DNA from 3 places in the Comamonas thiooxydans genome. Region 3 is predicted to be linked to each of the others. Evidence: riboswitches for the same ligand, from Rfam matches in the RefSeq annotation. Region 3 holds a riboswitch; each other region holds the start of a gene.

Region 1 (5,407 bases), 1.5 Mb from region 3:
GTCAATAAGACCCTTGGTGTGTCTGGTTACACAGGCAGTTGTTGCCTGGCCGGCCTTGGTTTCGACTGCTGCCAGTCCGGCGATCATTGCTGTCACGCCTCGCTGCGCCCTCGAAGTTGTGCGACGTTCTTCAGCTAACATTTTCTGTCACCTGGGTCTAGGCCAGACTCCATACAAAGCAGCGCAGCTTTGCAAGCTTCTTTGAAGCGGCAATTGTCTCTGCTCCACCTCCACCCGCCCTCTTCTATGTTCGCGCTCGTTTATGCCTGCAACTCTACTTGAATGGTCTGTGCCTGCAGCGATCCTCTTGTGCGCAGGCGGACTCAGCGCCTTACGCTTCGTTGGCTTCAATACGCTCCAGTGGGGTAGTGCCCTTGCCTGCTTGGGCACTGGCTACGCCATCATGCTCGTTCAGGCCAGCGAACTTTCCCCTTATAAACAAGCCGTCGAGGATGCTTTCATTCTGTGCGGCGTTATTTTGGCATGCCGTGCACTGCAAAGCCGTTGCGGCAGGCACAGCTCTCCCTACATTGATATTGCGGTCCTGCTCGCTTCAACCGCAATGGTAATCGTCTCGGTTGTTCTGTTTTCCAGCGCAAAACTGGAGACATTCTTCGTCCAGGCCTCTTGTGCACTGGTGATTTGGCGAGCCACACTCTCTTCTGCAAGACAAGCCACAACCAAGTCTGACAAGGTGCTCGCCGCCGCATTCCTCTTCATCGCGCTAGTATTGACGGGACAGTGCATCTTATATATTGCAGCCCCCACACCTTCTCTTGCGCTGGGAGAATGGAGAGTCTCCGTCTGGGGGACTTTGATCCAATACACAGGACTACTCGGGAGCATCGTTCTGACCTTCGCGGTCATCATCGCGACGAACTACGACGCCATGGCGGAATTCCGTCACCAGGCCCATACCGACGCATTGACCGGCCTGCTGAATCGACAAGGTCTCGATAGTCATCTTGCCACCCTTTCCAAGCGCTCTTTTCCGCATGCGGCGAGGCCGCTCGGGGTGATCATGGCCGATATCGACAATTTCAAACGCATTAACGATGTCTTCGGCCATGCGTTTGGCGACATAGTGCTCGCTCGATTTGGAGGCCTTTTGCGGCCGGAAGCTGGAGCGCAGATTTGCGCCGCACGGATGGGCGGGGAGGAATTTCTGCTGCTGCTGCCCGGAGCAAATCTAGAAAGTGCCGTCGCAATTGCAGATGAAATCCGCGCGAATTTCGTGGCGCAGCGTTGGTCCCCGCATGCTCCCAATTCGCGTTTCACAGCCAGCATGGGCGTGACTCTGGTTCAACCGGGCGAATCCATAGCCAGCGCTGTCAAGCGCGCAGACGACTTTCTCTACGCAGCGAAGCGACGTGGACGTAACTGCACGGTTTCGAGTGAAGCGGCAGGAGAAACCGCTCATGGCCTATTCACGTGCGGCGACAATGTGGACGCAGAGACAAACTGAAAGCCCGCGACGTCACTTATAGCGCTTCTTCAGCAAGAGCATCAATGCAGGAGTAATTGCTTGCGCCTGCGCCGAGGTCAGCGGGTCGTACGAGACAACAATATAGGCGCCCTCCTCCAGTACATTCGCACGGGCGACGTGGTCGCTGAGCATGCCGACCACCTGCTCTGGCGTAAGTCAGAAGTAGTTGTTGCACTGTTCTCTGGCCCAGTAGTTCAGTTGCCTGATGTGAAAGCACTCTTGTCTACGTGGACCGGATCGAGCCCGGACCTGCATACGCTCTTCATCACTTGATTTCCAGAGTTCATCTTCCTCTTCAGCCAGCACATCCATATACTCCACCGCAGCGAAGAATGCACCAAAGCTACGTATGTAGAGGGGGATCACCTGATCGAAAACATACTTCAGGTCGGCTCCATTTTTCGCAGAATTGAATTCGACAGTCATGTAGTCTTCAAGGCATGGAAGCGCCTCTGAACTTCGCCGGCACCCCGGCTTAAAAGTCCAATTTCAAGGCGCCTGACCTCCTCGTGAAGTCGATAGCTCACTTCATGGATAGGCCAATCAGGCCGATCTTCAAATGTGATGACATCCACATTGGCCAGCCCCCAAGGCGCAGGAAGCAAAGACAAACTCTGGCATAGCTTTGCGTAGATTTCAGAAGGACTTTCGTCGAAGTCGAATACTCTGCAAACTCTGACAACATTGGACGTATTTTTTATTTTCTTCGCTGCCGGACATTCATTCCGCTCGGACAGGCCGAGTGGATTCCGAAATTCAATCTACGCTTTTCTGCCGCGCTTTTTGCTCTGGCATCTGTAGGCAAGTACCGCTCGACATACATACCATTTGGGTGCAGCACAGTCGCGGAACGATTCATGCAATGCCTTCTCCGAATTCAGATCGCCGAAAAAGGCGGCCGGAACGAAAAACCTGCGCTCTCAAGCCACCTCGAATGAGCCAATACACGCTCCCGCCCAAATTACCGCTGGGGGCGCTGTTGCACAAATTGCCGGCTAAGGTGAGATCCTGCGGCGAGGATGTTTGATCTGGAATGAGCAAGGATAGGAGCGGACTCGAGCGAGCAGGATAGGAAGATTCTTAAAAATGGCCGTGAGGGTGCGCCGGCGCAGCGCTGGCCAAACGAAGCGCAATGGCTTTCGTTCCGGCGAGCTTTGCGCTTTTTAGCCTTCGATGTCGTGCGTATGAGTTTTTATGGCGGACTGTTTCACAGACGAGGATGCGGGATTGCGCGAGTCATGGCGGGCTCAGACCGGCCTTCCGCCCCCCAGGCCGGCAGCCGCAGAACCACACCAATACAGGTATTAACCCGAATAAAGTCGCTGAAACTGGCTAGAATCGCGCCCATCCCGCGGGAGAGCGGAGCCTTTCGAGGGTTCCCGCCGAAGGCGCAAACTCCCATAATCGCTCAGGCAATAAGTACCGCAGGTGGGTCTGACAGGACCCGGATATCGCCAACTGGAGAGCAGCCCGCAACCACAAGTCTGCAGGGCTCACCGAAGGGGCAAGCATGTCCACCGCGAAGGTGCTCATGCGCAACTCTCAGGTAAAAGGACAGCGGGAGAGGCAAGCCGGACACTCCCGCCGATGTGAGTGGCTGGTCTATTTTCAAGTGCCTTCATGCTTCCTTCCGTCTCTTTGCTGGACTCGTTCCAGGCCTCCAACTTCACCGTCATGCTGGTCATCTATCTGGTGGCCATTACCGCCGAAGCCATGTCCGGCGCACTCGCCGCAGGCCGGCGCAATATGGATATCTTCGGTGTCGTCGTCATCGCCTTTGTCACAGCCCTGGGCGGCGGCACCATCCGCGACATGGTGCTGGGCCACTACCCCATCGGCTGGACCCAGCACCCTGAATATGTGTATCTGGTCATCAGCTTCGGTCTGCTGACCACCGTGATTGCACGCCATATGCACAGGCTCAAGCAGGTGTTTCTGCTGCTGGACGCCATGGGCCTGATCGCCTTTTCGCTGATCGGCTGCAATACCGCGCTGGAGCTGGGCTACCCCACCATCGTCATCATCATGGCCGGCATGATTACCGGCATCAGCGGCGGCATCTTGCGCGATGTGCTCTGCAATCAGGTCCCCGTGGTGTTCCGCCGCGAGCTGTATGCCAGCGTGTCGCTGTCCGTATGCCTGATGTTCCTGGGCCTGCGCTACCTGGATGTCAGCCCCAATATCAGCACCATCGTATGTTTTGCCGGCGGTCTGGCCTTCCGTCTGGCCGCCATTCGTTTCAAATGGCGCCTGCCGGTTTTTTCGTACCAGCAGCGCTGGGAGTGATCGAGACTCCCCCTGTGGCGCTGCGCGCCTTCCCCCTCTCTTGCTACGCAGGAGGGGGACGCAGCCATCACTGCGGGGCGGCCCTTGCTTGGCTGCTCTGACCTAGACTGCGCCATGCATTACCTATGTAGTTTCACTTTCCATGTCTGAACCGATCACATGGATGCCGGATGGCACCCCCTATAGCACCAGATTCGGCGATCGCTATCACAGCGAGTTCGGCGGCCTCGACCAGGCACGCCAGGTTTTTCTCGGTGGCTGCGATCTGCCGGTGGCCTGGGCTGATGCTGCGCAGTGGCGCATTCTGGAAACCGGCTTTGGCTTCGGCCTGAATTTCCTGGTCACCTGGGCGGCATGGAAAGCTGACCCCAGGCGCCCGCGCATTCTGCATTTTGTCTCGGTGGAGGCCTACCCTGTCTCGCGCGAGGATCTGCTCGCGTTTTTGCCTGGCGATGAGGAACTGCGCCCGCTTGGCGAACAACTGGCCGAGCAATGGTGGGGACTGCTGCCCGGTGTGCATCGCCTCTCATTTGACAACGGCCAGGTGCTGCTGACGCTTTATATCGGCGATGCCAGGACCATGCTGCGCAAGCAGCAGATGACGGCGGACAGCGTATATCTGGATGGTTTCTCTCCTCAGCTCAACCCCGAGATGTGGGATGAAGATGCCATGAAGAACATCGCCCGCCATTGCCGCCGGGGCACGCAGCTTGCCACCTGGTGCGTGGCCGGCGATGTGCGCCAGGCGCTCAAGGCTCAGGGCTTTGAAGTAAAGAAGCGCGCTGGCGTGCCGCCCAAGCGCCATAACCTGCATGCAACCTACAACCCGGCCTGGGAGCCGCGCCATCGCCCTGACGGCCTGCCTGCGCCGGTGAGCCAGGCCGGCCGCTGCCTGGTGCTGGGTGCAGGCCTGGCTGGTGCCGCCGCTGCCGCCAGTCTGGCCAGACGCGGCTGGGAAGTGACGGTGCTGGATGCGGCAGCCGAGCCTGCGGCAGGAGCATCAGGCCTGCCAGCCGGCTTGTTTTGCCCGCATATTTCGCCCGATGACAGTGTTCTGTCGCGCTTGTCCAGAAGTGGCGTACGCACAACGCTACAAAATCTGCAGCAACTGAGCCAAACGCAAAAGTTGCATCCAGACCAGGACTGGGCCCATGGCGGCGTGCTGGAGCATGACCTGAACGAGCCCTCCCACCTACCCAGGTCATGGCTGCAACCCGGAAGCGACACCTCCCCCTGGGGCCTGCACTGGAGTGCGCCCGCCCTGCCGGCTCAGCTGGCTGCGGCAAAGCTGCCTGCAGACAGTCACGCCGTCTGGCATGAGCAGGCTGGCTGGGTACGTCCTGCACAACTGGTGCACGCGCTGCTGCAAGCCCCCGGGATTCATTGGCAGGGCCATGCCCGAGCTTCGCGCCTGGTGCGCGATGAAGTGCGCAATATCTGGCAGGTGCTGGATGCTCAGGACCAGACCCTGGCCGAAGCCCCCATGCTGGTGCTGGCCCTGGGTCCGGACACCAAGCCCTTGTTGCAAGCCAGCGGCCTAGCAGCAGGGGAATGGGAGCTGCAAGCCATACGCGGCCAGGTCAGCGTGGCCGAGCATGATGCAGTGACGCTTGCGGCCATGCCGCCCTTCCCCGT
Region 2 (5,407 bases), 1.4 Mb from region 3:
CCCTGCTGCCATCCCCTCCCGAACAGAGAAGGGAAGGCTCAAGCCGCCTCAGGACGAAACTTTGCCCTGCTTGATGTCTTCGAGCTCGTCAAAGCGCATATCTGCATAGCTGACCCAGGTCTTGCGCTTGACCAGCCAGTAACCCAGCCAGAACAGCAGGAACAGCGGAATACCCAGATAGGTCGACACCACGCCACCCCAATCGATGCGATCTTCCAGGAAGGCCTGATAGTTCTGGCCCAGCGTCACCACCAGACACAGTACAAAGGCAAAGATGGGACCGAAGGGGAAGGCGCCGGCCTTGTAGGGCAGAAGGCCCACATCGTGACCATGCATGACATAGCCGCGACGGAAGCGGTAGTGGCTGACGGCAATGCCCAGCCAGACGATGAACTCCGTCATGCCGGCCAGATTCAGCAGCCAGATATAGACGGCCTGCGGGCTGTAGAGCGAGGAGAACAGGCACAGGCTGGCGACCAGCGTGCTGCCGATCAAGGCCACCAGCGGCACGCCGTTCTGGGTCAGCCGGGAGAAGATGCGCGGCGCATTGCCCTCGGTCGCCATGTTGTAGAGCATGCGCGTGGCCGCATACATGCCGGAGTTACCAGCCGACAGCACCGAGGTCAGGATCACCGCATTCATCACCGTGGCCGCCGACAGCAGGCCTGCGTGCTGGAACACCAGCGTGAACGGGCTCACGGCGATATCGGCCACATCGGTGCGCAGCAACTGCGGATCGGTATAGGGAATCAGAAAGCCGATGACGACAATGGCCAGCACATAGAACAGCAGGATGCGCCAGAACACCTGGCGGATCGCGCGCGGCACGTTCTCGCGCGGATTCTCGGATTCGCCCGCCGCCACGCCCACCAGCTCCGTGCCCTGGAAGGAATAGGCCACGATCATGGCCACGCCCACAAAGGTCGCGAAATTGCCAACGAATGGCGCATCGCCCGTGGTCCAGTTCTCGAAGCCGGGTACATGGCCGTTGCTGATGATGCCGAACAGAATCAGCACGCCGGTGATCAGAAAGGCCACCACGGCCAGCACCTTGATCAGCGCGAACCAGTACTCGGCCTCGGCAAAGCCGCGCGCGGAAAACGCGTTCAGCCCTACCATCAGCAGCAGGAACAGACCGCTCCAGAGGATGCCCGGCACATCGGGAAACCAGTAGGCCATGACCAGCTGCGAGGCCACCAGATCCACCGCCACCACCACGGCCCAGCTGAACCAGAAATTCCAGCCCAGCGCAAAGCCGAAGCCGCGATCCACATAGCGCGAGGCATAGGTGGAGAAAGAGCCGGCCACAGGCATGAAGGCGGCCAGCTCGCCCAGGCTGGTCATGATGTAGTAGACCATGATGCCGATGAGCAGATAGGTGAGCACGGCACCGCCGGGGCCGATCTGGGCGATGGCCGAGCCGGAGGCCACAAACAGGCCCGTTCCGATGGCGCCGCCAATGGCGATCATGCTCAGGTGGCGCTGCTTGAGCACCCGGTGCAAGCGGGGCTGGTTATCGTCACCATCGCCAGTCGGCGCGAGCTGCTGGCTTGAGTTGGGTTGGGACATAAATGTCTTGTTGTAATGGTTTGCGCCCATCCGGACAAAACACCCAACCATCCCGCAGGCGCTGCGACAGGCAACGCAAAAAGGCGACCATGACGGTCGCGGGCAACAAGGACAAAGGAACGAAGCCATGACAGCAGAACGCCATGGCGGATAGGCCAGTTGCATCCTGAATCGGCAGCCACCCCAGTCGGGCGCTTCAATGGCAAAGCGGTGATATCGCCGGGCCCATTGACAGGCAAAGACGATATTTTGCCCAAATCCACCGCCGACCATAGCCCGCCATGCCAATGCAGGGGCTGACTCTGGGGCTGCTCGGCGGCACTTGACAGCGTCTATCGCTATGAATTTAGAAGCAAGCCGCGCTTTAATAGATTCATTTTCATAGACAAATAATCAATATTTCCTTGAAAGATAGGCGTAAAGCGCTATCAAATAGCATGAACCCGACATGAGCAGCCATGGCTGGGCCCTGGTGTAGAAGTCTAGAAAACCCGTATATCCAGGCGCCGCCGTTCTTCCTACATTTGCCCACAGGCTCTCAGCCTAGTGATGCCGAGAGAGACTGCAGCGCAAACTTGGCGCATGCAGCGCCGAAGGAGCAACCGCCCCGGAAACTCTCAGGCCAAAGGATCGGCATCGCTTTCACACACTCTGAAGAATGTCTGGACGTCATCGTCCGCCGGGCATACCGAAGGAGCAAGCGAGCAGCGCCCCATGGTGCTGCCTCGTGAATCTCTCAGGTCCAGAACAGAGGGGGCGTCCGCTGCGCATGTTGCGCACGGGCTCCACCCTTGACGTTTCTGGAATCTGAATCATGAAGACAATCGCCGTCATCGGCGGTGGCATCACGGGCGTGACCACCGCCTACGCCCTCGCACGCCGCGGATTTTCCGTCACCCTGTTCGAGAAGCAGCGCTATGCCGCCATGGAGACCTCGTTCGCCAATGGCGGCCAGCTCTCGGCCTCGAACGCCGAGGTCTGGACCCATTGGTCCACCATCGTCAAGGGCCTCAAGTGGATGCTCAAGAGCGATGCTCCGCTGCTGCTCAACCCCAGGCCCAGCTGGCACAAGATTTCCTGGTTCTGCCAGTTTCTCTCTGCCATCCCCCATTACGAGAAAAACACCGTGGAGACCGCCAGGCTGGCGATTGCGGCACGCGAGCACCTGTTTGACTGGGCGGCCAGCGAAGGCATTGACTTCGATCTGAAGCAAAAAGGCATCTTGCATATCTACCGCGACCGAGCAGGCTTTGAACATGCGGGCAAGGTTTCCCAGTTGCTGGCCAAGGGCGGTCTGGAGCGCCGCGCCGTGACACCGCAGGAAATGCGGTCCATAGAGCCGACCCTGTCCGGAACCTTCTATGGCGGCTACTTCACCGAGAGCGACTCCACCGGCGACATCCACAAGTTCACCAGCGGCCTAGCTACCGCCTGCGAGCGACTGGGCGTGCAATGCCGCTACGGCCAGGAAATCGTGTCGGTGAACAGCAATGGCAAACAGGCCAGCGTGACCGTGCGCCAGGGTCTGGAAACCGAGACCTCGACTTTCGACGCCATGGTGGTCTGCGCAGGCACGGCCAGCCGCGCCCTGGCTGCCCAGCTCGGCGACAGCGTCAACATCTATCCGGTCAAGGGCTATTCCATCACGGTCAATCTGCCGGACGAAGCCAGCCGCGCCGCAGCCCCCGTGGTGAGCCTGCTGGACGACGAGACCAAGCTGGTCACCAGCCGCCTGGGTGATGATCGCTTCCGAGTTGCCGGTACGGCGGAGTTCAACGGCTACAACAAGGACATCCGTGCCGACCGCATCCGCCCGCTCATCGAATGGGTTCAGCAGTGCTTCCCGGGCGTCAGCACGCGCAGCGTCGTGCCCTGGGCGGGCCTGCGCCCCATGATGCCGGACATGCTCCCGCGCGTGGGCCCTGGCAACAAGCCCTGCGTGTTCTACAACACCGGCCACGGCCATCTGGGCTGGACCTTGTCGGCGGTCACCGCCGACATGGTCGGCGACCTCGTGCTGCATTCCATGGGCAGCGCCAGCAGGCAGCCCCGACCGGCCACGCTGACCACCGCCAGCGCCTGACCACCACCTGAAAACCTCATCAACAAGCCAGACACGGCAGCCGCAGCGCCCCGTGAGGGACAGCTGTTGCCGTGTGAATGGCAAAACGGAGACATACAACATGAGTCGAAATCATCCAAGCGCAGCCAGGGAGTCGCTGCAGCAGACAGGGGAGCTGGAGCGCGGCCTCAAGGACCGGCATATCCAGCTGATCGCCCTGGGTGGCGCCATCGGCGTGGGCCTGTTCCTGGGCTCGGCCAAGGCGATCCACAAGGCCGGGCCGCTGCTGCTGGTCAGCTACGCCATCGCGGGGCTGGCCATCTTCTTCATCATGCGGGCACTGGGCGAGTTGCTGGTGCACCGCCCGGTGGCCGGCTCTTTTGCCACCTATGCCGAAACCTATGTCAGCCCCTGGGCCGGATTCGTCACCGGCTGGACCTACTGGTTCACCTGGGTGGTGACGGGCATGGCGGAGCTCACCGCCATAGGCATCTACACCCATTACTGGTTTCCGGCCATTCCGCAATGGGTTCCGGCGCTCGCCACCCTGGCCGTGCTGCTGGGCGTGAATCTGATTGCGGTCAAGGTTTTCGGCGAGCTGGAATTCTGGTTCGCGCTGATCAAGGTCGTGACCATTGTTGCCACGCTGGTGTTGGGAGTGGCCATCATCACCACGGGCTGGGGACCGCTGGGCCAGACGGCAAGCTTCACCAACCTATGGTCACATGGAGGCTTTGCACCCGTGGGCATGGTGGGCGTGGTCTTCACCTTGCAGATAGCCTGCTTCGCCTATACCGGCGTGGAATTGATAGGCGTGACGGCCGGCGAGGCCGAGTCGCCCGAAAAAGTTCTGCCCAAAGCCACCAACAGCATCGTCTACCGCATTCTGATCTTCTATATCGGCGCCCTGGTCGTCATCATGTCGCTGGTGCCCTGGAACGAGCTCAGCCCCGACATGAGCCCCTTCGTCCATGTCTTCGACAAGCTGGGCATTCCCGCCGCTGCCGGCATCATCAACTTCGTGGTCATCACCGCCGCAGCCTCTTCGTGCAACAGCGGCATCTTCAGCACGGGCCGCATGCTCTATACGCTGGCGCAATTCAAACAGGCGCCCGCCAGGCTGGGCCGTGTCAATGCGCGCCATGTGCCTGCGGCCGGCATTGTGATGTCTGCGGCATTCATGCTGCTTGGCGTGGTGCTGAACTATCTGGTGCCCGAGGAGGCCTTCATCTACGTGACCAGCATTGCCACCATCGGTGCCGTCTGGACCTGGGGCATCATCGTCTTTTCCCATCTGCGCTATCGCCGCGCCGTCAGGCTGGGTCATGCCGCAGCCGTGGCCTACCGCATGCCCGGCGCGCCGTTCACCAACTGGTTTGTGCTGGCCTTTCTGGCCGTGGTGCTGGTCTGCCTGTCGCTGGATGCCAGCACCCGCGTGGCGCTATATATCGCGCCCCTGTGGTTTGCGCTGCTGACGATCGGCTACCGGCTCTACGCGGTCAAGCCCGAGCAACGCCAACGCCTGGCGCAAGCGCAACAGCAAGCCGCCTGAGGCGCAGCACAGCCGCGGTGGCACGCTATTGATTCAGAAGCTTCTTGCGCCTTCTCATAGTTCATTTCAAGGACTTTTAGCTTTGAAAACGAGCACAGGAAAGCGCGGGAAGCTCTTGAAATCAGAGCTGCAGACAGATCAGCACCAGGCCCAGCATCATCAGCGCCATGCCCAGCTTTTCCGTCAATGAGAGCTTCTCGCTGAACACCTTGCGCGAGACGATA
Region 3 (5,407 bases):
CGGTCAGGTCGGTCACCATGGTCTGGAAGTTGACCAGTGCCTCCATGCGGCCTTGCGAAATCTCTGCCTGATAGGGGGTGTAGGCCGTGTACCAGGCGGGATTCTCGAGGATGTTGCGCAGGATGACGCCCGGCGTGTGCGTGCCGTAGTAGCCCTGGCCGATAAAGCTCTTGAGAACTTGGTTCTTGCTGGCGATGGCCTTGAGTTCGGCTAGCGCCGCAGCTTCGGTAATTGGCGCTGGAAGATCCATGGGCCTGGCGCGAGCGATGGAGTCGGGCATCACATCGCGAATCAAGGCTTCCAGCGAGGGCTTGCCGATGGCGGCCAGCATTTTTTGCTGCTCATCGGCGTCCGGGCCTATATGACGGGGGATGAATTCGTGGCTGTTTTCCAGCGCTTCCAGGGAAGCAACGGGGGCGGGAGGCGACATCAGCATGGGAGGGACCTATTCTCAAATACTGTGACTGACGGTTTGCATGCCAGGCATGCGTGAATGCTGTATGCCTGCAGGCATACAGCCGGTGCTTCAAGCAGCGCTGGCCTGTTCCAGCGCGGTGTTCATCAGGGCCAGGCGTTCGCTTTCCTGGTCGGCATATTCCCAATCGGGATATTTGCTGCGTGCCACGGTGTTCAGCCACTGCTGGCAGGCCAGGGCAAGCAGGGCCTGCTTGTGCAGATCGGCATCGATGCTGCCCGTGATCTTGAGCTGACCAAAGGCGGTGGCCACGTGGGCGCGGCAGACCGAGCGCAGATAGCTCTGGTTCATGTCGTCGCTGGTCAGCCATTGGGCCTTGGCCGCATCGTCATGAGTGAGCATGTCCTCGGGCACGGGCAGATCCCAGTCGCTCAGTTGCTGGCGCAGGAAGCGCAGGGTCTTGGCGGGCTTGCCGCCTGCCTGCTCCTGGTACCACTCTTCAAGTGCGGCCAGTGTGTCGCTGCCGTCATCGTTGCCGAAGGGGCTGAAGTCGTCACCGCAGTCGTAATAGAAGTCCTGGGTTGCGACGCGCACAAAGGCCGGGTGGCTGGTCTCGCGGGCGAGACCGACTTCCGGATCGTCGAAATACTGGATGGTGCTCATGGCTGCATGCAAAAACGGCCTTCGCAATGCGATGGCCGTTGATACGCTTAGTTGTCCTTGGCGAAGTCGTTGTAGGCGGTCTCTTCCATCAGACCTTCGAGCTCGCCCACATTGCTCATCTTGACCTTGAAGAACCAGCCAGCGGCCAGCGGGTCGCTGTTGGCGAGCGACGGGTCATCGCGCAGGGCTTCGTTGACTTCGACGATCTCGCCGGTCACGGGCATGTAGACATCGGCGGCGGCCTTGACGGACTCGACCACGCCCGCGACATCGCCGGCCTTGAAGGTGGAGCCCACGGCAGGCAGGTCCACAAACACCACATCGCCCAGCGCATCCTGTGCGTGTACGGTGATGCCGACGATGGCGGCATTGGTGTCAGCGGCGTTGATCCACTCGTGTTCTTTGGAATACTTGATGCTCATGAAAAGCTCCAGATGGGGGATTCAGGGGAATCGGGTGTTGTTTGAGAAAGGTCCAGCTCGCACTTTAGCGGTGTTCTGGCCGCTGTTTGGCAAACTGGCCCGTCTCATGCGCGGCGGCAGACCTAGCCGCGGTAGTAGCGGGTGGGAACGAAGGGCGTGGCGACTACCTTCATGGGCACGGGCTTGCCGCGCACCATGGCGAAGATTTCCGTATTGATGGCTGCGTAGTCGGGCTCGACATAGGCCAGTGCCACAGGCTGGTTGAGCGTGGGGCTGAGCAGGCCGCTGGTGATGTGGCCGATATGCTGTCCGTCCATGTTTTCCAGCACGGCGGGCTCGCGCACGGGAATGCGCTCCAGCGCGATCAGGCCCACGCGCTTGCGGCGCAGCGACTGCGGGTTCTGCAATTGCTCCAGAACGATGGCCGCACCAGGGAAACCGCCCTCGCGCTCGCCGCCGGTGCGGCGCACCTTCTGCATGGCCCAGTTCAGCGCGGCTTCCACCGGGGTGGTGCTGGTGTCGATGTCGTTGCCGTACAGGCAAAGTCCGGCTTCAAGGCGCAGCGAGTTGCGCGCGCCCAGACCGATGGGCGCCACCTCGGGCTGGGCCAGCAGAACTTCGGCAAAGGCTTCGGCAGCGTCGCCGGGCAGGGAGATTTCAAAACCGTCCTCGCCCGTATAGCCGCTGCGCGTGATGTAGAGCGCATGGCCTTGCCAGTCGAAGTGGTTGCCGGTCATGAAGACCAGTTGCGTCACGGCAGGAATCAGGCGTGAGAGTGCCGCAGCGGCTTGCGGGCCTTGCAGGGCCAGCAGGGCGCGCTCGGGCAGAGGAATGACCTCGCAGCGGCTACCGATGCGGCTCTGGATATGGGCGATATCGGCCTCTTTGCAGGCGCCATTGACGATGAGGAACAGATCTTCGCCGCGGTTGACGAACATCAGGTCGTCCAGAATGCCGCCTTGCTCATCGAGCAGCAGGCCGTAACGCTGTTTGTGCAGGCCCAAGTCCATGACATCGACGGGCATCAGCGATTCGAGCGCGGCGGCGGCATCGGGGCCGCGCAACAGCAACTGGCCCATGTGCGAGACATCGAACAGGCCGGCGGCCTTGCGCGTGTGCAGATGCTCGGCCATCAGGCCTTGAGGGTATTGCACGGGCATGGAGTAGCCGGCAAACGGCACCATGCGGGCACCCAGTTTCTGGTGCAGGGCAAACAGCGGTGTGGAACGCAGATCGGAAGAGGTGTCAGCAGCAGTCACAGGCAAGCGCTCCGGTGGTCAAACCAAAATGAGTGGCCATGCATGGCTGGGCCATGCGTGGCGGGCTTGCCCTGCTGTCCGCTTTACCTGAGAGATTCACTGCCCGCATTGCATAGGGCAGCTTGCTCCTTCGGTGGATGCCGGTGCACATACGAAATGACAGCCTGCATCTCTCTCCAGCAAGGGACGCTGCAGGTTTGCACACCTTGCAGCGCTTGTCAGTCCTTTTGCCTGAGCGTTTTGACACCGGGTTGGGGGTCTGCGCCTTCGGCGGTGCAAGGCAGCTTCAAGCTGCAGGCACTCTCTCCTGACGATGGCGATTCTAGCGGTGGGCAAGGGGCTTGCACCACCGCAATTAATGGATTTTGGGGTTTTCGAGCACAGATCGTTGGAATTGAGCTTGCGGCCTCACTGCGGTTCTGTGTTCATGGCGGGCGTTCGAGGAACATCGATCTCCTGGCGCGGAAACACCAGTTGGTAGGGCTGCTCGAAGCAGGCCGTCACGGCCTGGCCCTGGCGCATGCCGGGCTTGAACTTCCAGCGTTCGAGCGAGCGCATGATGGACTTCACGATGCGGGGATCGGTATCGGCGGGCTGATAGGCCACACGGCCGAGCTGACCCTGAGCCGTGACTTCCAGACGGAAGACCACCGTGGTCTCCAGCCCGTTTGGAAACCAGTGGGCGCTGATGAAAGGCGTGGTGTGGCGGCGTGGTCGGGGTTGCTGATCGAGCTGGGCGGGAGGTGTGCAATCTGCATTGATCCAGGCCGGCCAATTTCCGGTTTGGCCGCTGGAAGCCGAGGCGGAGTCAGCCTGGGGCTGGGGAGTGATGTCGGCCGCCTTAGGCGCCATGGCAGGGTTGCCGGCGCAGGCACTGAGCAGCAGTGCTCCCAAGACGGCCGCGTATGCAGCAAGACAGCGTGAGTGGCGTGAAATATCCATGGCGGCATTCTCGGCCATCCCCAGTCGATTTCGGCAGACCTGGTGGAGTCGGTCGTTCAGCCAGGGCCGGGCTGCCTTGCTCCAGAGCTTGTCCTGCAGGGTCAAACATCATGTCCGGCTGGGGCTAAACAGAATTTTTCCCATGGATAGGATTATGACGTTCGTCAAGAACTGTTTATTCAAGGAGAGACAAATGCCCGAAAAAGCCACGAATGAATTCTGGAAATATCTGAAGCCGATCTCTGAATGTTTTCAGCCTGATGCGCAGCCGGAGGTTTATATTCAGAACGCTCCCACGGAGGATGAGCGTTATTATGTCCCATTCTCTGAAACCGTTTCCTCCCGTCCCCTCTGGATTTCTCCATCACAAAACAAATGGTGCGATATTCTGATGGCGAAGGAGGCCGGTCTGGTGAACCGTCATTACCATCCGCACGAAGTGTTTGCCTACACGATTTCGGGGAAGTGGGGCTATCTGGAACATGACTGGACAGCCCGTGCCGGTGATTTTGTCTACGAGACTCCCGGAGAAGGCCATACCCTGGTGGCCTATGAACATGAGCAACCCATGCGTGCGTTCTTCATCGTCAAGGGACCGCTGATCTGGCTCGATGATGACGGAAAGCCAGACGGATATTTCGATGTTCACAGCTACATAGAACTATGCCGAAAGCATTATGAAAAAGTCGGCATAGGTGCAGATTATGTGGACACGCTGTTTCGATAGTCATTTGAAAAGCCATCAATGAAAGGCGGGACTTCCTGAAGAATGAAATAGCCCGCCAAAGACGGAATGGAGAGAGACATGAAAAATCAAGATGAAACCCTCAGGAGCGGGTGGATGAGCTATGAGAACAAGCTGCTGCTCATTCTGTTTTTTACTTTCGGGATTGTTTTTTTTGACCGGCTGGCATTGTCGTTCTTATTTCCCTTTGTCTCCAAGGAACTGGATCTGAACAATGCCCAGCTGGGCATGCTGTCGTCCATTCTGGCATTGGCATGGGCGGCTTCTGGTGCATTCTTCGGGGCCTATACAGACCGCAAGGGCGGACGCAAAACGGTGCTGATTCTTTCGGTGCTGATGTTCTCTCTGTGCTCGGCCTTGTCGGGTCTGGTGGGCGGTTTTGTCGGCCTGCTGTTGTTGCGAGCGCTGATGGGCCTTGCCGAAGGGCCGGTGCTGCCGCTGTCGCAGACACTGATGGTCGAAGCCTCCACGCCGAGTCGTCGCGGCCTCAACATGGGCTTGCTGCAGGGCTCGTCTGCGGGCTTGCTGGGCGCCGTGATCGCACCGCCGGTGATTGTTGCGTTGGCCGTGGCCTATGGCTGGCGCACGGCGTTCTACCTGACCTGTGTTCCCGGGCTGATTGCCGCCGGGCTCATCTGGCTTCATGTGAAAAACACGGATGGCAGGCGTGCGGATGAGCTCGCTGGAGCCCTGCAGACAGGCTCGCGCTGGGCTCTGCTGCGTGAACGCAATATCTGGTTGAGCGTGCTGATCAGCTGTGTTTTCATGGCCTGGTTTGTGATCATCATCTCCTTTGCGCCGACCTATCTGGTCAATGCCAAGGGCTTCGGGCCGGGCACGATGAGTGCTGTCATGAGTTGCATGGGTGTGGCCTGGGTCATCTGGGGCTTTGCCGTGCCCGCCATTTCGGACCATATCGGTCGCCGTCCGGCACTGATCTTTTTCTCCTTTGTGGCGGCTT

What was found. Region 3 has a riboswitch for glycine ahead of gcvT (glycine cleavage system aminomethyltransferase GcvT). Riboswitches for the same ligand answer to the same signal wherever they lie in the genome.
Region 1: linked by a shared signal. The riboswitch ahead of CTR2_RS18535 (trimeric intracellular cation channel family protein) and the one ahead of gcvT (glycine cleavage system aminomethyltransferase GcvT) in region 3 are both predicted to bind glycine.
Region 2: linked by a shared signal. The riboswitch ahead of CTR2_RS04980 (D-amino acid dehydrogenase) and the one ahead of gcvT (glycine cleavage system aminomethyltransferase GcvT) in region 3 are both predicted to bind glycine.

What each region holds. Positions count from the first base shown of each region.
Region 1 covers NZ_AP026738.1:3,987,435-3,992,841, forward strand. Annotated here, with positions in the region: gene CTR2_RS18520 (GGDEF domain-containing protein) at 404-1,465, shown strand; gene CTR2_RS18525 (hypothetical protein) at 1,478-1,618, opposite strand; gene CTR2_RS18530 (hypothetical protein) at 1,643-1,912, opposite strand; glycine riboswitch at 2,829-2,921, shown strand; glycine riboswitch at 2,935-3,054, shown strand; gene CTR2_RS18535 (trimeric intracellular cation channel family protein) at 3,107-3,772, shown strand; gene mnmC (bifunctional tRNA (5-methylaminomethyl-2-thiouridine)(34)-methyltransferase MnmC2/FAD-dependent 5-carboxymethylaminomethyl-2-thiouridine(34) oxidoreductase MnmC1) at 3,915-5,407, shown strand, end outside.
Region 2 covers NZ_AP026738.1:1,098,846-1,104,252, reverse strand. Annotated here, with positions in the region: gene CTR2_RS04985 (amino acid permease) at 49-1,569, opposite strand; glycine riboswitch at 2,113-2,212, shown strand; gene CTR2_RS04980 (D-amino acid dehydrogenase) at 2,384-3,652, shown strand; gene CTR2_RS04975 (amino acid permease) at 3,753-5,183, shown strand; gene CTR2_RS04970 (DMT family transporter) at 5,305-5,407, opposite strand, start outside.
Region 3 covers NZ_AP026738.1:2,520,837-2,526,243, forward strand. Annotated here, with positions in the region: gene gcvP (aminomethyl-transferring glycine dehydrogenase) at 1-436, opposite strand, end outside; gene CTR2_RS11600 (MolR family transcriptional regulator) at 527-1,078, opposite strand; gene gcvH (glycine cleavage system protein GcvH) at 1,126-1,500, opposite strand; gene gcvT (glycine cleavage system aminomethyltransferase GcvT) at 1,623-2,759, opposite strand; glycine riboswitch at 2,824-2,949, opposite strand; glycine riboswitch at 2,969-3,079, opposite strand; gene CTR2_RS11615 (energy transducer TonB) at 3,168-3,719, opposite strand; gene CTR2_RS11620 (2,4'-dihydroxyacetophenone dioxygenase family protein) at 3,895-4,428, shown strand; gene CTR2_RS11625 (MFS transporter) at 4,507-5,407, shown strand, end outside.